2 linked regions of the Hyphomicrobium denitrificans ATCC 51888 genome follow. Each later gene encodes a partner of the first gene's protein in a complex. Links are inferred from orthologs where the notes say so. Each region holds a gene or a part of one and is shown in the gene's direction. Other genes may lie near its edges.

The links. The genes of interacting proteins can lie anywhere in the genome.
Region 2: the proteins of uvrB (region 1) and HDEN_RS01245 are in contact, whole or in part, in a crystal structure (PDB 7EGT), measured with the Thermus thermophilus proteins. The link is inferred for Hyphomicrobium denitrificans ATCC 51888 from one-to-one orthologs. Residues at the interface, in WP_096411307.1 of Thermus thermophilus: Glu23, Leu25, Arg26, Asp27, Gly28, Glu29, Arg30, Phe31, Arg55, Glu326, Asp327, Phe328, Glu379, Ser382, Gln383, His398, Gly400, Arg401; in WP_096412145.1 of Thermus thermophilus: His654, Arg656, Phe657, Gln666, Asp668, Glu669, Lys680, Arg681, Leu682, Ser683, Lys685, Tyr686, Ala687.

The regions. Positions count from the first base shown.
Region 1 is NC_014313.1:2,532,821-2,541,002, forward strand. What follows is about bases 2,043-5,548. They hold uvrB (excinuclease ABC subunit UvrB), read left to right. Parts: upstream 2,043-2,420; coding sequence 2,421-5,348; downstream 5,349-5,548. Other genes in these bases: HDEN_RS12210 (PsiF family protein), read right to left, coding at 2,043-2,138; HDEN_RS12220 (type 1 glutamine amidotransferase domain-containing protein), read left to right, coding at 5,453-5,548. Outside these bases: HDEN_RS12195 (hypothetical protein), read left to right, coding at 1-437; HDEN_RS12200 (hypothetical protein), read left to right, coding at 535-1,020; HDEN_RS12205 (SDR family NAD(P)-dependent oxidoreductase), read right to left, coding at 1,060-1,800; more of HDEN_RS12210, read right to left, coding at 1,902-2,042; more of HDEN_RS12220, read left to right, coding at 5,549-6,031; HDEN_RS12225 (hypothetical protein), read right to left, coding at 6,043-6,351; HDEN_RS12230 (SixA phosphatase family protein), read left to right, coding at 6,585-7,274; HDEN_RS12235 (hypothetical protein), read right to left, coding at 7,296-7,799. UniProt on the Escherichia coli protein: The UvrABC repair system catalyzes the recognition and processing of DNA lesions. A damage recognition complex composed of 2 UvrA and 2 UvrB subunits scans DNA for abnormalities.
Region 2 is NC_014313.1:262,238-267,618, reverse strand. The notes cover bases 1-3,043. They hold HDEN_RS01245 (ATP-dependent helicase), read left to right. Parts: upstream 1-315; coding sequence 316-2,772; downstream 2,773-3,043. Other genes in these bases: HDEN_RS01240 (hypothetical protein), read left to right, coding at 3,038-3,043; HDEN_RS01250 (AsmA family protein), read right to left, coding at 1-78. In the rest of the region: more of HDEN_RS01240, read left to right, coding at 3,044-3,235; HDEN_RS01235 (J domain-containing protein), read right to left, coding at 3,367-4,635; HDEN_RS01230 (TMEM143 family protein), read left to right, coding at 4,946-5,381. UniProt on the Escherichia coli protein: A helicase with DNA-dependent ATPase activity. Unwinds DNA duplexes with 3'-5' polarity. Translocates on single-stranded DNA with 3'-5' polarity. Initiates unwinding more efficiently from a nicked substrate than double-stranded DNA.

The DNA.
Region 1 (8,182 bases):
GCGGGATCAAGCGAAATTCGCAAGCACGCGCCTCCCGGCGCCGACATCGCCTGCGCCGTCCGTTTCGGGATGCGGCCGGAGCGGCCTTGCTTTTTGTCATGCTGACCTCCGTCGGAACGAGCGCGCCGGTCAAGGCTTACCCATTTGCGGTTGCTGCCGGCGGGATCGAGCGCACGATTACGTCGCACACGATGAAAGCTATTGCGGAGGATCGTCCGGCGCCGATCATCGAGATCGCGACGACGAGTTCGCCACGCAATCCGGATGCCGTATTTCGCAGAACCAGCAGTACTACAGCCTGGGTCCTGCTGGGGCTGTCGCTGTCGCTTCTAACTGCGTTGAACCTTAGCATTATCAGGCACTTGCGGCGCGTTTACGTCAAGCCAAAGACGCATCGCGCGGCGTTATCCGCAACGCGCGGCGGACGAGGCTATTGAATTGCCGCATTCGCGTTTGTAGGTTTTGACGCGTTTGTAGGTTTCGATCTGTCGAAAAGCGGCATTATATCCGTCGCGACTCTTGGAGGTGCGGAGCATGACGAGGCAACCTACCCGGCCGTTCTGGCTTGGCCTCACCGTTGGCGCGACCGTGGCCGTCGTCGCCGCGACGTCCTTCTTCGCCAACAGCGAGACGGTTCTGCGAAAAAGCTTCGCGACCGCGCTCACGCAAGCCGCTTCACCCGCCAAGGACGTCGCTTCGATAACACCCATTTCCGGATCGGAAGACTACTGGCTGACCGCCATGCGCCGCGATGACAGCACGCCGATCACCAAGGCAGTTGCGGTCGGCGACCAGATCTCGCTGACGCTCGGCGGCCATAACCGCACGTTCGCTGTGGCGTCGGTGTCCGACTTCTCGCCGCAGATCACGGAAATCGATACGTCCGCCGGACCGGAACGCTTCGTCCTGGTGACCGCCCGCGACGTGAAGAACCCGCATGAGCGACCGATCCGCTTCGTTATGGAAATCGACGGCGCGAACGCGACGATCGTCGGCAGCCGCGGCGGCCGGACGCTGTAGTCGCGAAGCCTGCCGGACTCAGACCAATCGCCGTTCTGCTCACCACGGAACGGCTTTTTTGTCTTCGAAGAACCCGCCTGTCGGCCCGTCCAATGGCAGCGTTGCGAGCCAAACCGGCGTCTCGGCGCCTTTCTCAGGTAAGCGCGAGGCTTCCGGTCCACCCATCCCCGTTCTGACCCAGCCGGGCGAACAAGCATTGACCTTGACGTCGCCGCGACCGGCTTCGGCAGCCGCGATGCGCGTCAACGCGTTCAATGCCGTTTTCGAGATGCGATAGGCCGGAAAGCCGGAACCCATGCCGGCAAGCTGACCCGCGAGCGACGATACATTGACTACCCGTCCATATCCACGCGCGATCATGCCCGGCAGAAGCGTGCGGATGATTGCCGCCGGGGCGAGCACGTTCGTTTCCCACGTCAGGCGGAATGTTTCATCGGTCATGTCGAACAGACTGGCGTCGAAGCCGCCCGGCCCGTCGATCAGAATTGCTGCGTTGTTGACGAGGATGTCGATCGGGGCGTGGCGTTGCTCGATGTCCTTCAACGCGGACGGCAACGCCGCAACATTCGCGACGTCCAAAATCACAGGTTGGACATTGACGCCGATTTTGCCGAACGCGGCTGTGGCCGAGGCGGCGCTGGCGTCGTTGCGAACTCCGGCAAGAACGGTAATCTCAAGCTCAGCAAGCTGGCGCGCGATCGCAAAGCCGATGCCGCGGTTGGCGCCCGTCACAAGAGCGGTCTTGTTCGTTTGAGGGCCAGGCACGAGCGTATCTCCCATTGAGATAGTCCCCGACAAACGTACCTCCTAGACGCGACGGACGGGAAATAAAAAACCCCGCCGATAGCGGCGGGGTTTCCTAATTTCGCTTGCTCAGCAGATCAGGACTTCTTGGCGTCTTTGTTCTGCTTCGCGAGATTCTTTTTGCACTCGGCGCGGAATTTCTTGCGGTCCTTGCCGTGCAGGCCCTTCGCGTCAGCATCCTTCGAACACTGGATCGATTCCGGCGAATGGACGACCGGGGTGCCGGGCTTTTTCGCGTCCTTCGCCAAGGCCACGCCGCTGCCGATTGCCATCATGGCGGCCGCCGCTGCCGCAACCAGTTTCATAGAAGTCATCGTGTGTGCTCCGTTTTATCAGTCGTTCAAACGTCTGTTGGCCAACTTGGTTGCCCCGGCCCCGCTGGACCGATCCGCATCGAGTGCGTCGAACTTCGGAATCGGCGAACGATTGGCTATCACTCCGCCGAGCGGCGACGAACTTACTCTTCCGTAAGGAGCTTTTGCCGGTAACTCAGGCGCGCTCGGTTCTAAGCCGCCGTCGTTAATGCGTGTCCCGGCGTGACACTGTGGCCCCGAAACAGCATTTATGCTTCGGCTTCCCGTCTCTATATTTGCAGCGTGGCATCTTCTCCGAAAACACCCTCCGGCAAATCGTCCCGACCGCGATCCTCGCGCGGCAAGTCGGGTAAGCCGATCCAGCCTCCCGCCGAAACGTCGGCCGGGACGCCGGGCTTTGCCGAAACGAACGCCTATTTCGCGCCGGCCGATTTCTCCGGAAAGACGACGAGCAGCGGACTACCGAGCTTGCCCGCGTTACGCGCATCGGGCCCGCGTCCGCCGATGGGCGGCGAAAGCCTGACCGACAGTCTGACCGCGCTGCTGACGCGGCCGGACGAACGCTCCGAACGCGCGAAGGAAATTCTGTCGCGCCAGCCCTTGATGGCGTCGCATCCGATCGTCTCCGGCGGCATGCCGATGTTCATGCCGCATCGTCCGGAGCGTCCGGAAAAAAGCGAAGGCGGCATCCGGTTCAAAATCGAATCCGACTACGAGCCGCGGGGCGACCAGCCGCAAGCGATCTCCGAACTCGTCGACGGCGTCGCGAAGCACGAGCACAATCAGGTGCTGCTCGGCGTCACCGGTTCGGGCAAGACGTTCACGATGGCGCACGTCATTCAGGCGACGCAGCGTCCGGCGCTGATCCTGGCGCCGAACAAGACGCTGGCGGCGCAGCTCTACGGCGAGTTCAAGAGCTTCTTTCCGGACAACGCCGTCGAGTATTTCGTTTCCTATTACGACTACTACCAGCCGGAAGCCTACGTCCCGCGCACCGACACGTACATCGAGAAGGAAGCGTCGATCAACGAACAGATCGACCGCATGCGTCACGCCGCGACGCGCGCTCTGCTCGAGCGCGACGACGTCATCATCGTCGCGTCGGTCTCGTGCATCTACGGTATCGGATCGGTCGAGACCTATACGGCGATGACGTTCACCGTGCGCGCCGGCGAGCAGATCTCGCGCGACCAATTGCTGGCCGATCTCGTCGCGCTGCATTACCGGCGTAACGATCAGAACTTCGTGCGCGGCTCATTCCGCGCGCGCGGCGATACGGTCGAAGTCTTTCCGGCTCACTTGGAAGATCGCGCGTGGCGCTTCTCGCTGTTCGGCGATGAAGTCGAAAGCATCGTCGAGTTCGATCCGTTGACGGGCGCGAAGACGGACGAGCTGGCGCTGGTCAAGCTCTACGCGAACTCGCACTACGTCACGCCGAAGCCAACGCTTCAGCAGGCGATCAAATCGATCAAGATCGAACTCAAGCAGCGGCTCGACGAGTTGTACGACGCAGGCAAGCTGCTCGAAGCGCAGCGCCTCGAACAGCGCACCACGTTCGACATGGAAATGATGGAGGCGACGGGTTCGTGCGCCGGCATCGAGAACTATTCGCGCTATCTCACCGGGCGCAATCCGGGCGATCCGCCGCCGACGCTGTTTGAATATCTGCCCGACAACGCGCTCGTTTTCGCCGACGAGAGCCACGTCACCGTTCCGCAGATCGGCGGCATGTTCCGCGGCGACTTCCGGCGCAAGGCGACGCTTGCGGAATACGGTTTCCGCTTGCCCTCGTGCATGGACAATCGCCCGCTTCGCTTTGAAGAGTGGGACGCGATGCGCCCGCAGTCGGTGTTCGTCTCGGCAACCCCCGCAAGCTGGGAAATGGAGCAGACCGGCGGCGCATTCGCGGAGCAGGTCATCCGGCCCACAGGGCTTATCGATCCGGTCGTCGAAATTCGATCCGCGAAAACGCAGGTCGACGATCTGCTCGACGAAGTGCGGCAGGTCGCGCGCAAAGGCTACCGCACGCTCGTCACGGTTCTGACGAAGCGCATGGCGGAAGACCTCACCGAATACATGCACGAAAGCGGCGTGCGCGTGCGCTACATGCACTCCGACATCGAAACGCTGGAACGCATCGAAATCATCCGCGATCTGCGGCTCGGCGCCTTCGATGTGCTGATCGGCATCAACCTGCTGCGCGAAGGTCTCGACATTCCGGAATGCGCGCTCGTCGCCATTCTCGATGCCGACAAGGAAGGTTTTCTGCGCTCCGAAACGTCGCTGGTGCAGACCATCGGACGCGCCGCGCGCAACGTCGACGGCAAAGTCATTCTGTATGCGGATCAAATGACCGGCTCGATGGACCGCGCCATCGCGGAGACGAACCGCCGTCGCGAGAAGCAGATGGCATGGAACGAAGCCAACGGCATCACACCGGAGAGCATCAAGCGCAACATTCACGACGTGCTGCAGTCGGTCTACGAGCAGGATCACGTCACCGTCGATGCCGGGCTCGCCGATGGCGACGCCGTGCAATCGCTCGGGCACAATTTGCAGGCCGTCGTCGCCGACATGGAGCGGCGCATGAAAGAAGCAGCAGCCGATCTCGAGTTCGAAACGGCCGCACGCTTGCGTGACGAGATCAAGCGGCTGCGCGAGACGGAGCTTGCGATTTCGGATGATCCGCTGGCCCGGCAAAGCGAAGTCGAAGATCGCGCCGGAAGTTTCAAGGGCGACCGCAAGTATGGCCCGAGCGCGAACGTTCCGCCGTCGCGCAAGAAGGACGGGGAGAAGGAAAACGGCGGCTCCCGCATCAAGACCGAATACGAGCCGGTGCAGCCGACATATGCGCAGTCGACTTCTTTGATTGCGCCCGGCGACTCGCGTTCCGCGAGCCGGCCGCCAGGCGCGGGATCAAGGATCAAGAAGCCGTCGCTCGACGACATGGGGCCGGGAACGGATCGGCCGGTGCCGGCGCGCGCGCCGAGTGTCGATAGCCGCGCCAAGGCCGGTGCGTTCGGCGAGAAGATTGCAGGTCCGCATAAGCCGACGCTCGACGAAATGGGACCGCACGCGTCGCTGCCGGTGAAATCAGGCGAGAAGCCGTCGCGCCTTCAGATGCCGACGCGAACGCGCGAGTTCGACGATCCGTCACAGAAGAAAGGCCGCCGAGGGCGTCCGCGCAAAACGGGACGGCCCGGGCAGTAGCTCATGCGTTTCAGGGCTTGCGCGTAAGGACGCATGCGAGCGTCGTTCGGAACCTCCATGCGCCGTAAATGTTGCTCCTTGAATTGCGGTCAAGGAGTGCGAACATGCCGAAAATCAAGAACGCTAAAATTCTCATTCTCGCGACGGATGGTTTCGAACAATCGGAACTGGACGTTCCGCGCGAAAAGCTCAAGGCGGTCGCGCAACTGGTTCATGTCGCGGCGCCAAAGGAGCGAAAGGAAAAGGGCTCCATTCTCGGCTGGCGAGATCACGATTGGGGAGATCCCGTGCCGGTCGACGTGGAATTGTCCGACGCATCGACGTCGCTTTATGACGCGATCGTGCTTCCCGGCGGACAAATGAATCCTGACACGCTCAGGAAAAACCCAGAAGCGTTGGCGTTGATCAAAGCTTTCCTCGCGGAAGGGAAAGTCGTGGCTGCGATCTGCCATGCGCCGTGGCTGTTGATCGAAGCGAACGCCGTTCGCGGCCGGCGCGCGACGTCGTACGACTCGATCAAGACCGACATGATCAACGCGGGCGCGAATTGGCTCGATGAACCCGTGGTCGCCGATCAGGGCATCGTTACGAGCCGCAACCCGGGCGATCTCGAAGCGTTCGTCGCGAAGATCATCGAAGAAGTCGAAGAGGGCAAGCACGAGCGCGCCGTTCTCGCTGCCTGAGCAGCACCCGTTCAGCCTGTCCGCGTAAACCTTGGCGAGCTGTTGTGAGATTTCGCAACGCTCGCCAAAATCAAAAGCAGTGTGTAGCGGAGCGCGTCGTCCACCGTTGTGACGGTCCGGCCTTCTTCGGACAAGTCAGCGAAAGTCCAGACGAGTTCGCCGTGTTGGGTTGCCCGCCAGCTGCCGAAGTAGTCGCGTCCTTTGAGGACGGTTACGCCTGTACCCGCCAATCCTTCGCGCACGGCAAAGCCGCTTAGACCGACCTCGGGTATATCCCCGAGCTGTCTCAGCAGCTCAGCATCTGGCGCCGCGCGGTTCATCGCTCTGCCGCATTCCCGATCGAAACACATGCGCGTCTGGAAAAAAGCTACTCAGGCACGTGCCAGAAAAATAGGATCGCGCGTTCCGATATATAAGGCCGCGCAAATCGCGCCGGTATGCGTGCTTCTTTATCGATTGAGCGTTAAGGTCTTATTAATATTTTTAGCAAGGGCTGTTGTGCGGCGGAGGTGGCGTCCCGCGCGTTATTGCGTTCCCTTCGGAGGAGACGTTCATGACAACGCTTCTGACGTCACGTCGCATCATGCTCGGCTCACTGATCGCGGGATTCCTCGCGTGCGCGGCGGCTCCCGATGCTGCGATCGCCGACGCAAATTTTGTCTTTGCCCTGACTGCCGGTGTGCCGGCGTTGAAGGGCGGTTGCACGTTATGTTGGCGCACACGGGAGTCGGGCGCCAATTTTGCGCCGCTCGAGCACGCGAACGGAGGCCCGAGCCGCATCATCCTGATGCGTCATGCGGACAAGACCGACGATCCGAATAACGAGGATTTGTCGGAGGCCGGGATGGCGCGCGCCGAGCGTCTCGCAACGTACATCCCGGAGACGCTCGGAAAGCCGGACTACATCATCGCGACGTCGCATTCGAAACACTCGAACCGTCCACGCGAAACGGTTGCTCCGCTTGCGAATGCTCTCGGCCTCAAAGTTCAGCACGATTACGAGAACGACGAGTTCGAGGATCTCGTCGACGAGATTTTCTCAAATCCCGAATACAAGGGGAAGACGCTCGTCATCTGCTGGCATCACGGCAAGCTGCCAGCCATCGCAGCGTTGCTCGGGGCGGCGCAAGGCAGCTACCCCGATCCCTGGCCCGAGGATGCGTACAATCTCATCCTGGATTTCCGATACGATCCGAACTCGGGCAGCGCGCCGACCGTGACGCGCGTCACCGAGCCGTTTTAAGGATGTCGCGCGGCGCGCGGATCAGCACTTCTTCAGGTTTGCGGCCAGTTCAACGAAGACGTCGGAGTTCTGCGGCAGCACTCTGACGGACTGGTCGCAGCCCTGCCCCGCAACGGCCATATGCGCCGCGAAGAACTGTCCGGAAAGTTGCACGTCGAATCCTGTCGGCGTGATCGTGCCGTCGACCGTGCCGCCGATGTCGTTGATCTTGTCCGTCCACGCGCCGGTCAGTTTTTCGCCCTCGACCGTCAGGTCGGTAGCAGCGTGAAGCTTGAAATTCGTCGCGCCGTCCTCGCAGCGCAAGGTCTGACGCATTCCCGGCGTGCCTTTGCGGGCGACATAGGTGACGATGCATTTGAAGTTCGAGGCCGGTCCGGACACCGACGTCATCGTCGCCATGCCGACCCAGCGCCCGGCAAGGCCCGCTAACGGGTCGGCGGGCGGTGCGGCTTGGTTCTGGCTGGCAATCAAACTGGAAACAGCTGCAACCGTGACATACACGGCGACGCGATACGATTGACGCATTGATTTTTCGACTCCCTCGTCAAGCCTGTCCGGCTTCAAGCACCCCCGCGCTTGCCCGATCTTTCGAGAACCCCGTCGCCTGTCAGCTGAGCCGTCATGCGTTCGGCGATCCGGCGGCGACGAGAGAAAACTGATCGCCGATCTCGACTGTTTGTGGGCCGTATTGGGGAGATATCGCGAGTTCAAACTTTGCTCAGCTGTGCAGCGAGCAAAACGGGCTTCCTTGCTGCGGAGCCGAAGCAAGGCCTTGCGCGACGCGTGCGTTCTCCCCATAAGCACCGGAACGGAAAGCGGCCTTAGAATGTTCGCGCGTGCAGCGTAGTATTGGACTGTCGTTCGAGGGCAACACTCCGGCGCATCTCGTTCAACTTTGTCCATATGGC
Region 2 (5,381 bases), 2.3 Mb from region 1 along the record:
GACGAACGACGGCACCGCGAAAAGCGCGGAAAGCACAAGGACGAGAAGCCCGGCGAAAAATAGAAGTCCGTTGTTCATGAACGTCTCTTGGCGCCCTCGCGGGACGAATGCTGGGCACCCCTGGCGATCCGATTGAAATACACGACGCCGTGCGCATCTATATGGCACGGAGCAGCGTTACTCTGAACTCGAAATTTGGCTTCATTCCAGGCGTTTGAGCAATTTGTGATCGATTCGCCGTTTGCTGTGACCGCAGCGCGCGTCACCGGGACGCGCCGGTTGTAGGATCAGCCTCGGTGGTTTAGGTCAGTCCGCATGACTTCGACTCGCAAGCCGAACGCCGGCGACGGCCCGGACTTTCCGGCTGATGACGATCCGCCGTTCGATCTGCCGCAAGCGCCTGCGTCCGCCAACGCTCCAGCCCGACCGGACAATCGCACCGAGGAAATCCAATCGATTTCGGCGCGCGCGATCCGGGCTGCGCGCGGCGCACCGACGTATCTCGACGGCCTCAATCCTGAGCAGCGCGAAGCTGTTGAGACGACGGAAGGTCCGTTGCTCGTGCTGGCCGGTGCGGGCACGGGAAAAACACGCGTGCTAACGACACGCATCGCGCACATCCTGGCGACCGGAAAAGCTTATCCGTCACAGATCCTGGCCGTCACGTTCACGAACAAAGCCGCCCGCGAAATGCGCGACCGCATCGGCGGTCTGATCGGCGGCACGCTCGAAGGCATGTCGTGGCTCGGCACATTCCATTCGATTGGCGTCAAGATCTTGCGCCGCCACGCAGAACTCGTCGGCCTGAAATCCGGCTTCACAATTCTCGATGACGACGATCAGGTCCGGTTGCTGAAGCAGGTTATCGAGGCGGCGCGTCTCGATAAGGATCGCTGGCCCGCCCGCCAGTTGGCCGGTCTGATCGACAGCTGGAAAAACCGCGGCCTGACGCCCGACAAAGTCCCGGACGGAGAATCGTTCTCGTTCGCAGCAGGCAAGGGCGCCGCCCTCTATGCTGCCTACCAAGCGCGTCTCAAGGACCTCAACGCCTGCGACTTTGGCGATCTGCTGCTCGAATGCATCAGGCTCTTCCGCGAGCATCCGGACGTGCTCGCCGACTACCATCGCCGCTTCCGCTACATCCTCGTCGACGAGTATCAGGACACCAACGTCGCGCAGTACCTGTGGCTGCGGCTCCTGGCGCAAGGCTGCCCGAATGTCTGCTGCGTCGGCGACGACGATCAGTCGATCTACGGCTGGCGCGGCGCCGAGGTCGACAACATCCTGCGCTTTGAAAAGGACTTCCCCGGCGCGAAAGTCATCCGCCTCGAACGCAACTATCGCTCGACGGCGAACATCCTCGCCGCCGCCTCGGGCCTGATCGCCAAGAATGCCGGCCGTCTCGGCAAAACGCTTTTCACTGACGGTTCGGCCGGTTCAAAAATCGGCGTCGCGAACTTCTGGGACGATGAAGCCGAGGCGCGCGCCATCGGCGAAGACATCGAACAGTTCCAGCGCGCCCAGGAAAAGCTGAACGACATCGCGGTTCTGGTGCGGGCGTCATCTCAGATGCGCGCCATCGAAGACCGTTTCATTACGCTCGGCCTGCCATATCGCGTCATCGGCGGCCCGCGATTCTACGAACGGCAGGAAATCAAGGACGCAATCGCCTACTTCGACGTGATCGCCAACTCGTCCAACGATTTGAAGTTCGAACGCATCGTCAACGTGCCGAAACGCGGGCTTGGCGACACGAGCATCAAGCGCATCCATGAACTCGCACGCGTCCAAGGCGTGCCGCTTTATCAAGCCGCCCGCGAAATCGTCGAAACCGATGAGCTTTCGAACAAGGCCCGAAAGTCGCTCGGCGACCTGATGCAGGCGTTCGAACGCTGGCGCGGCAACCTCGATCGCATACGCCACACCGATCTTGCCGAGCTTGTCCTCGACGAGTCCGGCTACACCGCGATGTGGCAGGCCGACAAAAGCCCGCAAGCTCAAACGCGCCTGGAAAACCTCAAGGAACTCGTGCGCTTCATGCACGACTTCGAAACACTGCAAGGCTTCCTCGAGCACGTCTCTCTGGTCATGGACGCGGATCAGGGCAGCGACGGCGATCGCGTTTCGCTGATGACGCTGCACGCAGCCAAGGGTCTCGAATTCGGTATCGTCTTCCTGCCCGGTTGGGAGGAGGGACTTTTCCCGCATCAGCGGTCGCTCGACGAAAGCGGTAAAGCCGGCCTCGAGGAAGAGCGCCGCTTGGCCTACGTCGGGCTGACCCGCGCGCGCCGTCGCGCCAAGATCTCGTTCGCGCAGAACCGTCGCACGCACGGCCTCTACCAATCCGCACTACCGTCGCGATTTGTCGACGAGCTTCCCGAGGCAACCGTCGACGTGATCGAAAGCGAGATGCCCTACGGCGGCCGGGCGACCTACGGCTACGGCAATCCCTTCGGTCCGAGCCGTTTCGACCGCGCGAGCGGCTCCGAACCCTTCGGCTCCAATTATAAGACACCGGGCTGGCAACGGGCTCAGCAGTCCTGGAGCAGCGGCCGCGATACGAAAAAACGGGCGCGCACGCCGATCACGCTCGAAGGCGAACTGGTTGCGGCCTCGACGGCCAACGCCCCGAATTTTCGCAACGGAAGCCGCGTTCGCCACGAGAAATTCGGCGACGGCACGGTGACACTCGTCGACGGCAACAAGCTGACCATCAACTTTGATGACGGCTCGACCAAGCGGGTCGTCGCCAGTTTCGTTGACCTTATATAACTGAATTATAACAGCAAAATACTCAAACCCGACCTAATTTTCGCCGCAGGTTTCTTTTTCTTGCCGTATTCTTGTGCCACAGTATAACAGCTCGTTGAGCTGTGGGGGTTCATCAGCAATTGACCGTTGTTTTGGCGCCGCACTCTGCCTGCGGCGGTCAAAGGTTAGTTTGTCTGCGTACAATCCACGAGGTGAAGCGCGCGGGCGTGCAACCTACATGGGGAATCTTTGTTTGGGAGGGTAGAGTCCTTGAGAGGAGCTATCCATGAGCACTTACCGCTTTCCGTTGAGAGGTAAGATCGGCGTCATCCGCGGACTTAGCGAACAACTCGCCCTGCGCCTTGGCGTATTGAAGCGGGGGCAAGCCAAGCCCGAGGTCGCGACGATGGCTGTGCATGACATAGTCCCGCTAACCGATGAGCAGATTAGAAATCTGCCGGTTGCGCATCGCTGCTCGGCTTAAGGCGTCGTCCCGCGCCTTTGCCAACGTTCTGCGTTGAAGCAAAAATCCAGGCCATTCAAACGGCGCCGCTCTGATGGCGCCGTTTTCGTATCCCGGATGTCGATCCTGCGTAGCGGACCTATCTGGCGAACTCAGGCCGCCTCGACCCTCACGCCTTTCAGCAAATCCCAAGCCGCATTGATCTGCTTGATTCGCTCCTCGCGATGCCGCCGGTCAGGCTCGCTCCGCGCATGATCGGGGTGCCACGACATGCGAAGCGCGTCGACGACCTTCTTCACCGCGACGGGAGGAGCTTCGGGATTGAGCCCAAGGATGCGGTAGGCTTCGAAAATCGTCGAAGGAACATCGGCAACACGCGACGTCGCGGCTTCGTCTTTCCGTGTCGTCCCCTGCACGATCCGTGTGATCCGATCGAGATCCTTCAGCATGGCGCGCAACACCGAGCTTGCGCGCTTTTCGCCCATTTGATCGGCCCGCCGTGAAACGTCGGCGACACGGCTCCGCAGAGCATCGAGTTCGGTCTGCAGAACATCGCGCAAAAGCAGATCGGCGGGCAGCGACGCAATGAGAAGTTCCGTTTCGACGACGCGCGCGTGAACGGCATCCAGAAGCCTGGCGACCCCATCCGTTCCGCTGCTCCTCGACGCATCGGCCGCCGATCGCTCGAAAACACCGGCGAAGCTTCGCTGAAACGCACTGGTCATGCCGGCGAACTTCCGGCCAGCCGAGCGCCATAGCGGCTCGGGCGATGCCTCTGAAAATTGCGCCGCCCGCGCAAAATCATAGGAGAGCGGCATCCGGCGGCGCGCCATGAACAGACATGCCGCCATCAGCGAAATGAGCAGCGTCGAGATCACGCCCGCGACCTTGAATGCGCCGCCGCTTGCAGACGCCTGCATCACCGGATCGATCACCGTCACCCAGCGCGGTTCGTCGGCGTCGTGAGCGATGGAACTCGTCTCCGCCACGCTGTCCGCCGAGAGCGCCTGCGTCTCGACCTTCGGAAGGCGCGTCGTCCGGCCAAATCCCGGCAGAACGAAGCGTCCCTTGAACCGGCTGACCGGAGCGAAGCCCGGCGGTAAACGCGCCGGAAGATCGACGCCCGCAGCGCGTCCTGCGGCAGCGACCTTACTCCAGGCGATCTTCTGTCCCCCGCAGTCGATGGTGAATTTATGGACCATCATCGTTTCGCAGCTTCCCGCAGCCGCCGACCGGCAAGCCGAAAAGGGCATGTCTTCGCGAGAACCGATAATCTCATAGGTTGTAGGCTCGGCAGCCGTGAGACGCGGCGTGCCCCTGTCGATGGCACATGCGTAGGGCATGACGAGGTCGTCAGCGCCCGCGGGCAACACGACTGCAACAGTCGCGATAACCAGAAGTAGTACTCGTAACGCCCCCATACACGGCCCCCAAGAAGCACCCCTCGATACGTCCCGCTTAGCCATGATCCTAGCGTAACGTAGGCGCCACTGTGGCGATTGCGAAAGTTATGAACCGTTTTCCTACATCGGGAGCTTGTGCTCTAGTCGTGATCAAGGCAGGCGGGAGTCGATGGCGCTGCAAAAAAGCCGCTTCGAAGCGGGATCGGTCATCTTTGCGCGCGGATGATTTGCGACTTCTCGACAAGCATTGCCGTATCGCTAAGAGGTAAGGGGCCGGGCGAGGGGTGAATTCGTCCGATAACGGGAATACGACGGGAGTTGCGTTGAGATGTCGGCAGAGATGACGAATGGCCGTCTGTACCAAAAGCAGGGGCTGTTCCAGCGCCTTCATGATCTGACAGACCTCGACGCCAGACCCGCGCCGGTCAGCGAAGGACAAGAGTCCAAGCCGGCCCATGACGTTCTCGAAGCCGACGACAAGCGCAAACGCGAACGCTTCATTCCCGTAACAAGATTTGCGCTGCTGGATCGCCTGACGTTGCCGTATCTATGGCCCGCGGGCCAGGCCGCCGATGCGCGCCGCTTTTTCCGCTACCTCGACTACTGGCGCCAGCAGCAATATTTCGCGCTGCTCCTCGATCTCGAACAGACTTACGAAACGTTCTCGCCCGATAGCGACCTGCTGATGACGCGCAACTTTTCCGATGACGATCGCGACGTTCTCAAGCACCGCGTGTTCGAGGGCGTGGAAAGCCTTCTGCAGC